Regions from separate parts of the Oxobacter pfennigii genome, predicted to be linked through region 3. Evidence: riboswitches for the same ligand, from Rfam matches in the RefSeq annotation. Region 3 holds a riboswitch; each other region holds the start of a gene.
What was found. Region 3 has a riboswitch for cobalamin ahead of OXPF_RS13755 (DUF4430 domain-containing protein). Riboswitches for the same ligand answer to the same signal wherever they lie in the genome.
Positions count from the first base shown of each region.

Region 1: another riboswitch for cobalamin. It lies ahead of OXPF_RS10100 (M14 family metallopeptidase); the one in region 3 lies ahead of OXPF_RS13755 (DUF4430 domain-containing protein).
Region 2: another riboswitch for cobalamin. It lies ahead of OXPF_RS21650 (ECF transporter S component); the one in region 3 lies ahead of OXPF_RS13755 (DUF4430 domain-containing protein).

Region 1 covers NZ_LKET01000031.1:48,082-52,340, forward strand. The annotation lists gene OXPF_RS10090 (ABC transporter permease) at 1-246, opposite strand, end outside; gene OXPF_RS10095 (class I SAM-dependent methyltransferase) at 294-983, opposite strand; gene OXPF_RS10100 (M14 family metallopeptidase) at 1,069-2,031, opposite strand; cobalamin riboswitch at 2,166-2,364, opposite strand; gene OXPF_RS10105 (coproporphyrinogen-III oxidase family protein) at 2,457-3,773, opposite strand; gene OXPF_RS10110 (flavodoxin family protein) at 3,801-4,259, opposite strand, start outside.
Region 2 covers NZ_LKET01000027.1:29,674-33,932, forward strand. The annotation lists gene OXPF_RS06230 (MATE family efflux transporter) at 1-682, shown strand, start outside; gene OXPF_RS06235 (MarR family winged helix-turn-helix transcriptional regulator) at 672-1,115, shown strand; gene OXPF_RS06240 (hypothetical protein) at 1,138-1,869, opposite strand; gene OXPF_RS21650 (ECF transporter S component) at 1,869-2,372, opposite strand; cobalamin riboswitch at 2,537-2,709, opposite strand; gene OXPF_RS06250 (efflux RND transporter permease subunit) at 2,793-4,259, opposite strand, start outside.
Region 3 covers NZ_LKET01000039.1:86,019-90,277, reverse strand. The annotation lists gene OXPF_RS13755 (DUF4430 domain-containing protein) at 1-1,902, opposite strand, end outside; cobalamin riboswitch at 2,107-2,294, opposite strand; gene OXPF_RS13750 (nitrogenase component 1) at 2,390-3,682, opposite strand; gene OXPF_RS13745 (nitrogenase component 1) at 3,651-4,259, opposite strand, start outside.

The sequences.
Region 1 (4,259 bases), on a different contig from region 3:
TTTCCCCATATCTCCTTTAAAAAAATTGGCAAGCCAGGATATATACTGTACATAAACAGGACGGTTTAAGCCCAGCTCTTCCCTCGTTTTTTCCAGCATCTCAAGAGAAGGTGCAATGCCATTTTCAGTAAGCATAATCTCTGCCGGGTCGCTGGGGGAAAGATAGGACAGGGTAAAGGATAATATTGTAATACCTATGAAAGTGAGCAAAAATAATACCGCTGATTTTACAGCAGATTGAATCATGATATACCACCCTCTTTTAAAACAACATTAAAATTCATCAAGTAATTTTATTTCCCAGGCGCAGTAAAGCGGTAAATATACGCTTCCTGGTACTCATACTGCATCCTGTCGGCAATACAGTTAAACCAGGGATCCTCCGGATCTATATGAATATATCCTTTAGGAGGCATTCTCCGCATTTCTACCGAAAATCCTTCATAAAAAAACGCCCCGGCAATATCGTTTAAAGAGTGAAGCTGCATTGGAATTGTTCCCTGCCTGTCTATTTGCTTTTTGTAATAGAGCAGGCTGGGGTTTTTGCTGTAATCGGTATATGTGCAATAATATACGCCTCCGGGCTTTAATGCCTGCTTCATTTTCCAGGCATGTTCTTTTAAGTCCTGTAATAGATAAATAACGGAAATGCTGAAGGCCAGATTAAAGGTATCGATAAACTTGTCCACATTGGCGGTTGCTTCATATGAAATGGGCAAATCCTTTTTCCTCTTGTTGGCCACCTCAATGGATTTTTTGGCTAAATCAACGCCAACCCCCTTTAAAAAAGGTTTTTGTTGATATAAAAACCTTAAAAAACCTCCTTGATTACAACCAAAATCCAGAACAGTACAATCCAGAATATTTTTCTCCTTTATCATGTCCAGCACCTTATGCCAGTGGGGTTGATGATTATCCTCCATGGACTGTTCTCCGGCTGTGTCGTCATTCCACCATACGTCGTACAATTGTTCATCAGACATTAAATCTCCTCCTCATACTACTGATATTTATGTATAGATTCATACTCTCTTTTGTCAATTTCATCCCGGTATTATTTTTAGCTAATCACCAGTCAAGCTCTCCATATGCCACAAGTTCGCTCCCCTTTGGAGCCGAAAGAGAAGCACAATGATACAATACCACTCCGTCAAATTCCGCTGAATAAGTATCAATAATTTGGCCGAATAAATCCGTTGTGTATCCAAGCTTGTCGCCTTTCCTGATTTTTTGCCCGGCTGTAACGGCAGGCAGCCAGCATCCAGTACTCTTTGCTTCCGTATAGCAAACATTTGTTAATTCCAGAGGTGCTTTGTCAGGGAATATAAGGCTGTCATCGGCAAGTATATCCAGTCTTTTCAATACCCGTTTTGCATCAAGAATGTATTTTTCGACATCATCTTTAAGGCAAAGGCCATTGCAGCCTCTTTCCACAAGGATAGCCGGTATGCCAAGCATGGCGGCACAGCCAAAAGTGCCTGAGGTTTCCATACAATTTACCATGTAAGGCAAATCCAGAACCTGGCTCATTTTTTTAGATGCCTGTACAACTTTTGAATTGCAACTGCCTGAAAAATAGGCATAAGGTATCAGAGATTCATATAAATCACCGCCGTGAAAATCCATGTAATAATCGGCAGCCTTAAAAAACTCATTGGTTATAACGTAAGCTATTTTTTCTGCGATGCTGCCCTTTTCATCACCTGGAAACATGCGGTTTATGTTTTTCCCATCCTCCGGCACAACAGCGGCACAGCGCTTTGAAAAAGCCTGAAGATTGACCGGGTGAACAAGGATTATTTGACCGGAAATATCTTTGGGATCAAGCCCTGCTCCCAGCCGTATAGCCGTGAGGATTCCGGGATATTCGCTTCCATGTACTCCGGATGTGATGAGCATGGTCTTGCCTTGTTTTTCTCCATTAATCAATGTGACCGGCATCACTGTTCCGGTATCCAAAACCTTGATAAAGCCCTGTGCTTTAGTCCCTCGTTCTGCTGTAATTCCGCCTAGGGAAAATATGGGTTTCATTCTGCATTCTCCTCCATATAATAAATTTTTTTGCCACAATTAAAAAACCTCTCAACCGTAAACAGTCAAGAGGTAATAACAACCCATGCAAATAACATATGCATAAATGCACCTCTCTATCGCTCGTAGAGTTAAAATGGTGAATAAAACAGGCAGGTCTTCTGGCTTAAGCATCATCACCCTTGCAGCCTTCCCGGTTTCCCAGTGGCATTTAGCAAGGACTCTTCTTTCACAGCGGCGGGACCGCGTGGGATTTCTACCCACTTCCCTTTTCACCGGTTTATAATTTTGTCCATCAAAATCATAACCGGCACCTGTTTTTTTATATTCAATTAAGTTTCATTTTATATTATGACCATATGAAACACAATGAATTTTTCACCTTTATTTGTAATAATTTGTGCTGTTTCCATAAACTCCTTACTTCATTTCTCCCTTGTAGAGGCTTTAAGCCATTGGGAAACCAGCAATTCCGCTAATTCATTGGCAATGTTGTTTCCCCAGTATATGCCTTCCTTTGTAAGCTTGAAGCTGTAACCTTCGGGAACAATTAATCCTTCGATTTTTAATTGCTGCGCAAAAGCTTCAATTATATCACTACTTTGTTCCCAAAAGCCTGCCGGTTCAACGTCAAAATTACCAAACTGTATTTTGCCTATAAGCCGGTAGATATAATTATACATAGAAACTGTTAAAGCTCCTTGAAGGGTGTCTGCCCTGCCGGATTCAACGGCGGCACCATACTCTGAAATATCGAAGGGATTCATCCATATAAAATCCCCTAGCCTGCCGCCGGCGGCGGCGCCTAAAGCCAGTGTATCCCCTCCGCCGTAACGGGTTGTTACATATTTATACGCATCCCTTTTAGGCCTTACCATTTTTGTAAGTTCCAAAAGCTCGAAGCCTTCTTTTGTAAGCCAATCATATATTTTCATGAAAAAATCATATTCTTTTTTATCTGAATCTATGGAATCACGTTCCCCATCCGAAAACTGCGTGCCAAGCGCCGACCCTTCACGCAGCATTAGGGAATAAAATGATAATCCTGCAATATCCAAAGAAGAGATGTGCTTTAAATCTTTCTCTAATTCCTGCTCTGTCTGGCCGGGATAATTGTAAATAAGGTCCATACTCACATTTTCAAAGCCTTCATGCCTTAACTTGCTGATTTTTGAAACTGCATCCTCACCGCTGCCTCTTCTTCCCAGCAACTTTCTTCCCCTGTCACAGAAGGTCTGCACCCCTATGCTTAAACGGTTAACTCCTTCTTTTAAAAACATGTCTGATTTATCCTCTGTCAATTCGGTGATACTGGTTTCAACTGTAATTTCCGCATCATGTTTTAATGGCAGATATTCCTTGATAGCATGCAAAATATCCCTTAAATTGCCTGTTTCAAGGGAGGTAGGAGTGCCGCCTCCGAAATATACCGCATCAAAGCTGCTGTTTTGTATGTATGGAAATACGCCGTAGCTTTTTATTTCATTGATTATTAACTGGTGATAATCGTAAGCCGGAGCGCACAAATATCTTCGCATGTTGCAAAAAGTGCATATCTTGCTGCAAAAGGGTATATGTATATAAACGGCTTTAGGACGCGTATCCGGTTCCATCTGCAAAAGGTATTCCTTCAGGAAAGATTTTTCATTACGAAGCCTTCTTAAGGGAGCCAAGGCATCGTGATGTCCTTTTAAACGTTTTGAATACCTCCCTTTTACTTCTGACTGAATGTTATTCATCATTGTCCCCATCCCTGCTCTCCTTAAAAATTATATTCCCTCTGCCCTTCTAAGAACTTCCATGAATACCTTTTGTGCAGTTTCCAAATCCCTGGAATCGGGATGTTTTGCCGCTTCCATGTGCCTGTTGATCCTCTCCGGTGTCATGTAGTGGGGATGATCGGGAGGATATTGCCTGACCCGTTCGGTAAGTGCCGGATCTATTTTCCCCTGGCAAATAAAATCTCCAAGATATTCATTGGAAGCATCCACAAGCTGCTTAAGCCTCTCTATGACTTTCCCGGCATGAGGTGAATCAGGATAAGCTCCTAAAGTCGCAAACAGGGCAACCTTCTTATCCTTAACTCCCTGTATATATTCCTTCATTGCTGCATCGGCATTTCCCTTATCAATCCAGCATCCCAAAATAACCAGATCACAATCTTCCAATGCCGGCTGCTCTGAAACAGAGTGGATGAAGGTTCCTTCAGGCATTACCTCCAGGATGGC
Region 2 (4,259 bases), on a different contig from region 3:
CATGACCTATGATAAAGAAATATTTAAAACCATAGTAAGAATAGGCCTTCCCTCCGGCGTACAGCAAATGTTGGTCTCTGCCGGAATGATGGCATTGACCAGAATTGTAAACGGCTACGGAACCGACACCATGGCAGCCTACACGGCGGCTACCAGGATTGAATCCTTTGCAGTAATGCCCTGTATGAACGTATCCATGGCGGTATCCACCTTTGTAGGGCAGAACATCGGAGCCAACAAGCCCGAAAGAGTAAAACAGGGATTTAAGGCAGGAATTTTGATATCCGGCACTATATCCTTGACAATATCCATAGTTGTAATACTCTTTGGAAAGCACCTCATATCGATATTTACCTCAGACGCCGCCGTAAAGGCAATAGGCGGAAGATATTTAACCATAGTGGGAGCCTTCTTTATAGTATTCTCCACCCAGTTTATAGTCAATGCGGTATTAAGAGGCGCCGGAGATACATTTGTACCTATGCTCTTTACCATACTTTCCCTATGGGTCATAAGAATTCCCGCATCGGCGCTTTTATCTGCCAGAATTGGTTCCGACGGCATATGGTGGGGCATTCCTGTAGCCTGGATAGCTGGTCTTTTGATGTGCTATAGTTATTACAGAACAGACAAATGGAAAAACAAAGCAGTAGTCAGAAGGAGTGTACTCAATGCAGAATAAGGAAACGGCCCGGAAACTTTTAAATTTTTTCGTAAATTTCAACAGCCACATGAAGATTTATCATAATTATCACAATGACAGCCGACCCATAACCGAGCAGCAGTTTAAAACCATGCTTAACCTTAAAATATTGGAGCGCTGCACTTTGAAAGAACTCAGTGAAAAGCTTAATTTATCAAGCTCCAGCACCTGCATAATGCTAAACAAGCTTGATGAGGAAGGCTATATTACAAGGGAAAGCGATACAAAGGACAGGCGAAATACATTTTACAGCCTTTCAAATAAAGGTCAGGAATTTTTAAATGAGGACCTTGATAAAAAGCTGGACATCATAGGCAGCAGATTGGAAAAGCTTTCTGAAGACAAACTTGAGCGGCTTATAAGCTCTATGAATGAATTTCAGGAGATATTAAAAGAGATAAAGAGTCTTTAAGACTCTTTATCTCTTCTATAAACTATTTTAATCGGCCTATCCTAGCCACTGGCGCATGTAAAAATTTCGGAATCTTAGTTCCGGGTGAACAGGTAAACAAAAGGCAGGTGGAAGGACCGGCGGATTTATTTACATCCACATCACCTATGAGTTCAAGTATCAATTCACACCCATTGCTTTTAGCCAATGTTTGCGCTTCTGCCAATATACCTCTTGAGCCTACGGGCAATATATCATGAACCCCTTCGATAAAGGATAGCAGCTTTATATGATTTCCTTTTGCCACCTCTTTATCATCCGGATCGTCAACCTCATTTCCTACCTTGGGAATGCCTAAGAAATACACATCATCCAAAGCCCTTGACGTTCCAATCCTAAGCTCTTCTTTGCCGCACCTTCCTACAACTGTGACGCCAACGGCAGTTTGTTTTGTGGTCATATTTTTTTCAGTGCTTATTGCTATTGGCAGTTCCTTTATATCATTTGCCTTCAGCTCGTCGTATACTCCGTCCAGTATGCCTTCTCCAGTGGGATTCAGCTCGTTTGAGATTGTGACGGACATGACTATGGGATATGCACCTGCCGACAATATCTCTAAAAGCGGCACTCTGGCTGCATATCTTCCTACTATATAAGGCGTAACCTTCACGACATCCAGCTCTTTGCTTCCTATAGCTCCGCTGGAATCGCAGGCAGTCACTATATAAACATTGCCGCAATCCACAACCTCAACATCCCGACCAAAATATCCCATTATTTAGCCTCCTGAATCTCCTTCACAAATCCTACATTTTTAATGGATGAGAAAACTACTGCAGCCAAAATTACATTGAATATGCTGGCAGCCATCAACGGCAGAAGTGATGCCAAAAATACCGGCAGCCCTAAGTTAGGAATGAATATCAGTATAACAGGTGATACAATACCATTTAATATAATACCTGCTATAATTGCCACAATCAAGTTAATTTTATTTGCTATAAAGCTGAATACCACCATTATTATTCCCATTTCAACGGCTACAACGAGATGGATCGGCAAGCTCATAGGAAAACCTCCCAATGCCGCTGACAGCATATGTCCTAAAAATGCCACGGCAGCCCCCGGCAATCCTCCCAGGACAAGAGATGCTAAAAATGCCGGCAGCGAATCAAATGCAATGCTTGATGTAACGGGATTAGGGATTTTTATGTACCCACCTATGATGCTAAGAGCGATAAAAAGGCCCATCATAATAATTGTTTTTTGTTTTTTCATAATACTTTTCCCCCTTGAAATTTTAAAAATAAGAATCCCACCTACTATGGCAATCTTTGATTGCTATAGCAGGTCCCGGGAACCCTTTATTACATATAAAAAAGTCCTTAAATACAAAAATACCGTATTTAAGGACTTTACCGTCATCCTGCTGCCTGTCTGCACAGACATATTACATAAAGGCAGGTCTCCTGGCTTACGGAATAACAAGACTTTCGCCTTCCCGGCAAAAGCCAGTGGCAATTGAAAATCTCTACCGTGTACAGTGGTGGGTCCGCTGAGGATTTTCACCTCATTCCCTATTATCCATAATGGCACCTTCACGCTTTTATTTAGCTTTCATGATATGATAATTCCTGTAAGGAATTATCATATCATGTTTATATTATCACATTTAGCTGCTTAAAACAATATTTAAAACTACATTTCTGCTGTTATATCTCCTGCAACGGTATTTTTCCTTTTAAATAGCTTTGTCTTAAGAAATACCGAAAGATCATCAAACAATGTATAGGTTACCGGGATAAAGACCAGTGTCAATAAGGTTGAAAGGGTCAATCCGCCTATAACCACCGTACCCATAGGCGCCATAGTCTCGGCTCCTTCGCCTATTCCTAATGCCATGGGCATAAGGCCTAAAATGGTTGTCAAAGTCGTCATCAATATCGGTCTTAGCCTTATGGGGCCTGCATTTATAACGGCAGTCCTCCTGTCCTCTCCTCTTTTTCTTCTTGTTATAATGTAGTCTATCAGCACTATGGCATTATTAACAACTATACCGGCCAGCATTATAACTCCTATAAAAGCCGGGACGCTTAAAGACCTTCTTGTCAATGCCAGAGCCAGGGCGCCTCCCGAAAATGAGAAGGGCACTGACAGCATGATTATAAATGGATTCAGCAATGACTCAAACTGGGATGCTATTACCATGTAAACTATGATAAGGGCAAGAACGAGCGCCATTCCAAGATCGGCAAAAGCTTCCTGCTGCTGCTGGCTTTCTCCGCCTATCTCAAAAATATATCCGTCCGGCATATTATATTCCATAAGCTTTTGATTTATATCATTTGTCACGCTCAAAAGGTCTCTTCCCATAATCTGGCTGGATACGGTAACCACCCTAACCTGATTATCCCTGTTTATGGTTATGGGGCCTTTTTCTATGGTTACCTCGGCCACCTGGCCTATAGTAACGCTGGCACCCGAGGCTGTCTGTATTATTATCTGCTTTAAATTGGATAAGCTTTCATTGTACAAATTATCGCTCTTTATAACTACGTCCAGCTCATCACCGTCATATTTCAGTGTTGTCGCCGTTCTTCCTGTAATATTTCCCCTTACGGCTGACGCTATCTGGGAGGCTGTCAGGCCATACTGGGTGGCAGCACGCCTGTCTATTTTTATCTGAACTTCGGGTACCTCTCTGTCCAGGCTGGAGCTTGGTTCTCTTGTTCCTTCGACAGATCTTATTATATTTTCAAAATCATCGCTTATTCTTTTCAGCTCTTCCAAATCGTCTCCCTTTATGCTTATGCTTATAGGAGAACCTCCCATCATACCCATGCTGCCGGTTGCGGCCGTAACTCCTATTTTAGCACCGGGTATATCCTTTACCAGATTACGTATTTCATCTGCTACTTCAAGAGAGCCTCTCTCTCTTTCGCTTAAGCTTTTCAGCATTACTGTAATAGAGCCGCTGTTTGAGCCCCCGCCAAGATAACCTCCGCCGGAACCCGCCCTTGAAAATACCGACTTTATTTCCTGAATTCCTTCAATCTTTCCCTCAATGTCTGACACCAATTTTGCCACATCTTCAATTTCAGCGCCGTCAGGCATGGATATGCTTATGGAAATCTGACCCTGGTCCGATTGGGGGAAAAATTCCGA
Region 3 (4,259 bases):
ATCCAATGTGACGGTATAAGTGTAATCTCCGTTGAGGCCGTCGAAATGCCCCTCCGTCCCGGAAACCTCATTATTCTCACTGTCAAAAACTTTAATGAGCGCACCGGCGGCGCTGTCAACTCCCTCTCCGGCTATAATCTCAAAGTCTACGCTATAGTACATGGAAAGAGAGATTTCGTTTGTCCCATTTTCTGAAACTGTGAATTCGCCAGTTATGGTTGGGAATCCTTCCTTTGAGACCTCATAGTTATATGTACCGTCTTCCAGGGAGTAGGTGAAAGTACCTCCCGATACCGAGACAGGGACATAGGTAAAGCCGTCACGGAATATCTTTACTATTGCCTCTGGGTTATCCACAATAAATGTAAACACCCTCGGGTCGGTCATATTGACGGTGGTGATATTATATGTTCCCGTTATTCCCAGGCATTCGGCGGTAATGGTGGCAGTGCCCGCCGATTTAGCCGCAACGACGCCGCTGTCATCTACTGTAGCCACACCGGGGTTGCTGCTGCTCCAGTTTACAACATAATTGGGAGAAACGCTCAAAGGCACGGCACTTCCTACCTTTAGGCTCTCTACGCCTGCCGGCTGCGATACCTCAAAGGATTGGGGCAGTGATGACACGGCAGCATCCTTCTTTACCGGGTTTGCCACTATGCTGTCCACCTTGAAGGTAGCACAGTAAAGGCCCTCGCTTTCGGATGTGACATATTTGTCTCCAGCCTGCATATAATATGTATCTCCAAGCTTGCCTGCAAAAGCCACGTAATAGGCAGCCATGGGAAGATTAGCCGCCATATCCCGGACATATCCGGTGCCCGGATCATGGTTTAATGCAAGCTGTGTGCTGCTTTCTACAGGGCTGTCTAATTTTAAAGAAACGATGCCCTTTCCATCAATAAATTTGCCTGTACCATTGCAAAATACGGCGCCTTTCATAACATCAAATGAGGCTCTGTTACCCGAAGCCGCAATAAAGGATGCGTTATCCTTAATACTCATTGTTGAATCTTTAGCAAGATATACTCCGTTGGTCTGCCCATAGGTAAACAAAGAGCCTACCTTGACTGTAACCGGCCCGTCGGAGCGTATTCCATAGGATTGATCAACGCTGGTGGCATTGATCAATGTGACGGTACCGCCGTTTTGTATAAAAGAGGTACCGCTGCCACTGATCATAAGTGCCGCTGAGGTTCCTGCTCCTACTTTTTCCTGAAGGGCAACATTCAGGCTACCGCTGTTTACGGTAAGGGTTGGACCCGATGTAGCCTCCCCTCCTTTTGTCAGGTAGAAGCCATTGGATGTGTTAACACCCGTAGTGTTGGTAACCGTAACGTCAGCTTCATCAATGGTAATATCTCCGCTGGAATAAATTGGGTAGGAGCTACCAATGATATTAAGAGTGCCTGTACCCTTTATATTCAACTCTCCGTTTCCAATCCTGAACCCGGGTCCTTTTTCGTTGGAAATTGTATTGTCGGTGCCTGCCTTGACCGTCAGGTTGACAACAGCTCCGCCTTCAACAGAAAAAGCGTTGGCATTGGTGGCGGCATCGGCCGGTCGCAGGATTGCCGCGTTATCTAAGGTCAGGTTGACTGTACCTGCCGTGTCTATACTGACTATGGTTGATGTTGTGACGCCGGTAATCACATAATTACCGCCCTCGGTTATGGAAATATTCTCCGTAGCTTCCGAAAGATCTATTTCCACCGTAGTCGGAGTAGTAACATATGCAACAGCCGCCCCGTCAATGGCTTTAGTATAGCTGGCTGCAAGATGGCTCCCTGCTTCGGCCAGCGCATTGGCAGGGAATAATGATAACAGCATCATCAACACCATTAACGTTGAAAGCAGCCGCTTCAGCTTTTTTTGATACGTCTTCTTATGAAATAATTTCATTACGCTCTTTTTTCCCCCTTTAAAATAAAATTTATATACGTCTATTAAGCCTGTCTCTCTGAAATCACCCCCTTAAAAAGCAAAATAAAAAAACACCTCAATACTTTCAGAGGTGTTTAAAACACAATTTATTTTAAACAGCCAAAATAACCCAGACTGCCCTATAATATCGTTTCCCGACACTGTATTATCTTTCCCTCCGAAAGATTCAACAATTATCGGGCAGGTCTCCTGGCTGAGCTTCATCCTACTCCCTTATCTTCCCGGAATATATTCCAGTGATTTTTCAAGGTTTCGTCAACATCACAGTAACGGTGGGCTGCAGTGGTATTTCACCACTTTCCCTTTTAACCCATCCCTGTGGAATGGGCACCCGGTAATGGAATATTCAGTTTTAACATTAATAAAAATATAGCATACACTTACATCCAATACAATAGTAAAAGGGGTTTATAAATATCTTTTTTCGAAACAGAGTCTTTAAAATTTAAATAAATCTCAATCCGTTAATTACCTGCTCCAGTAAAAATAAAGCTCCTCTTTCTCCAAATAAAAACTTCTCGGTAACATCCACATATCCCAATGTCGGCATTGCTATTTCTACTCCGCAGAAGGTATCATCATTAAGCTTAAGCTGTGAAATGGTACTGCCGTCTGCAAATAACATATGGGTAGGTGTTTCTATAATTGGCCTGTCTAAAACTTCTTCGTAGCTAATGCCGGTCAGAAAGTCCTTGAGCTTTATATTAAAGGAAGTATCCGCTTCCGGCAAAATTGAAACAGCAGCCGGTATCATCCCGAGATAAGTACACAGCCATTTTGTCAGAGCGTAAGCTACAGAAGCCTCGGCCTTAACGGAAAATAACGAACCCTTTGGCAATCCCAGAAGAGATGAATACCGTGCCAGGAATAAATATGCCCTGGCTCTGGCTCTTTCTATTACTTCAATTGCCTTTTCCGGGTTTGCATCCAAGGCAATACAGACCTGCCTTATAAAGGCTTCCGCTGCATCAAAACCTATAGGAGGACCTTCATCGGGTACAATATATGGAATTTCATATTCGGCTTTAAACTTCTCTGCTATTTTCATTCCGTATTCGGGATAAAGCACAACATTTAATTGAGCCTCCGGCGCATGAGTTATTGTCTCTACAGAATCCGTTGCTCCTAAAGCCGAAATAACTTCAATGCCGCACAGATTTAAAAGAGCCTCTATGGCCTTATAATTGCTTTCAAAATACTTTTGATAAATACATAAGCCTATAAGGTTTACGGTTTTTTTACGGGTGCTTTTAGGACACATTGTAATGGTATCCATGACCTTCATTATGGCATTTTGATATCCTACGCCGAAGCTTCCCGAATAACCCGTGTTTTCCATTGAAAAACAGTAAATGCCGCTGACCTCCTGCTGGAGAAACTTCTCCAAATCGTCCCCTATCAGGGCGGCACCGGGAGAATTTATTACGGCAATCAACTTAAAATTCTTTTTTGTAACAGACCGCAGTATGGCCGTAAGCTTTTCACCGCTTCCGAAAACGTAATCATGGCTGTCAAGATAGGTGGAAGGTACCCTGGGCTGCCCGAAGTAAAAATCCTCGGAATACTCAAGAGGGTCGAAGGAAAGACTCCTTAAGTACTGGCTGTCGGATACGGCGCTGTGATAGAATTTGCATCCTGTCGGCCCGTTCAATATTACACAGGCATCCTTAATTCCTTCGATGGCAAAAACCGCACCCGTTAAATTATCAGGAGAAATATTTTCTGAATAAAATGTCATCCTTCTTCCACCCTTCCTTTAGGTTCATCCTGAAAAGCTGGCTCCATCGCCTTGCCATTATAACGCCGCTTAAAAAACCGGCAGTGGGGCAAAGAGGTATGGTATCCGCAAGTATGTCTCCATCCAGGTTTGTCGATGAGTAATTGGTAAGCAGAATATCAGGTTTTATCCGCTTTAGGTCGCCCGGCCTGTTTTCGTTATTATATTGAATGTGCAGCTCCTCGATTTTGTCTTTATATTCCGTCTGAAACAGGTTCTCCTGTGAATAATTCAGGATTCCCACAAATACTATTCTCATCTCCAAGTCTATTGCAGTCTGTAAAATCCAGTCTATATTATGATTAAATGTAGCAATCATAAGCTTTTTGCCCCTCATGTAAGGCTTTATTACATTAATCTCCTCATCATATTTTATTTTATATGCTGCAATTATGGAGTCTACATCCTCTTTATGAAAATACTCTCCTATTTTGCGAACCCACAGACAGCTTTCGTTAAACCCTACAGGAAAAGGCATGTCCAGAAATTCTGCCCTGTACTCCTCCTGTAAAAAGCCCTTTATCGTCCTTCCCATATA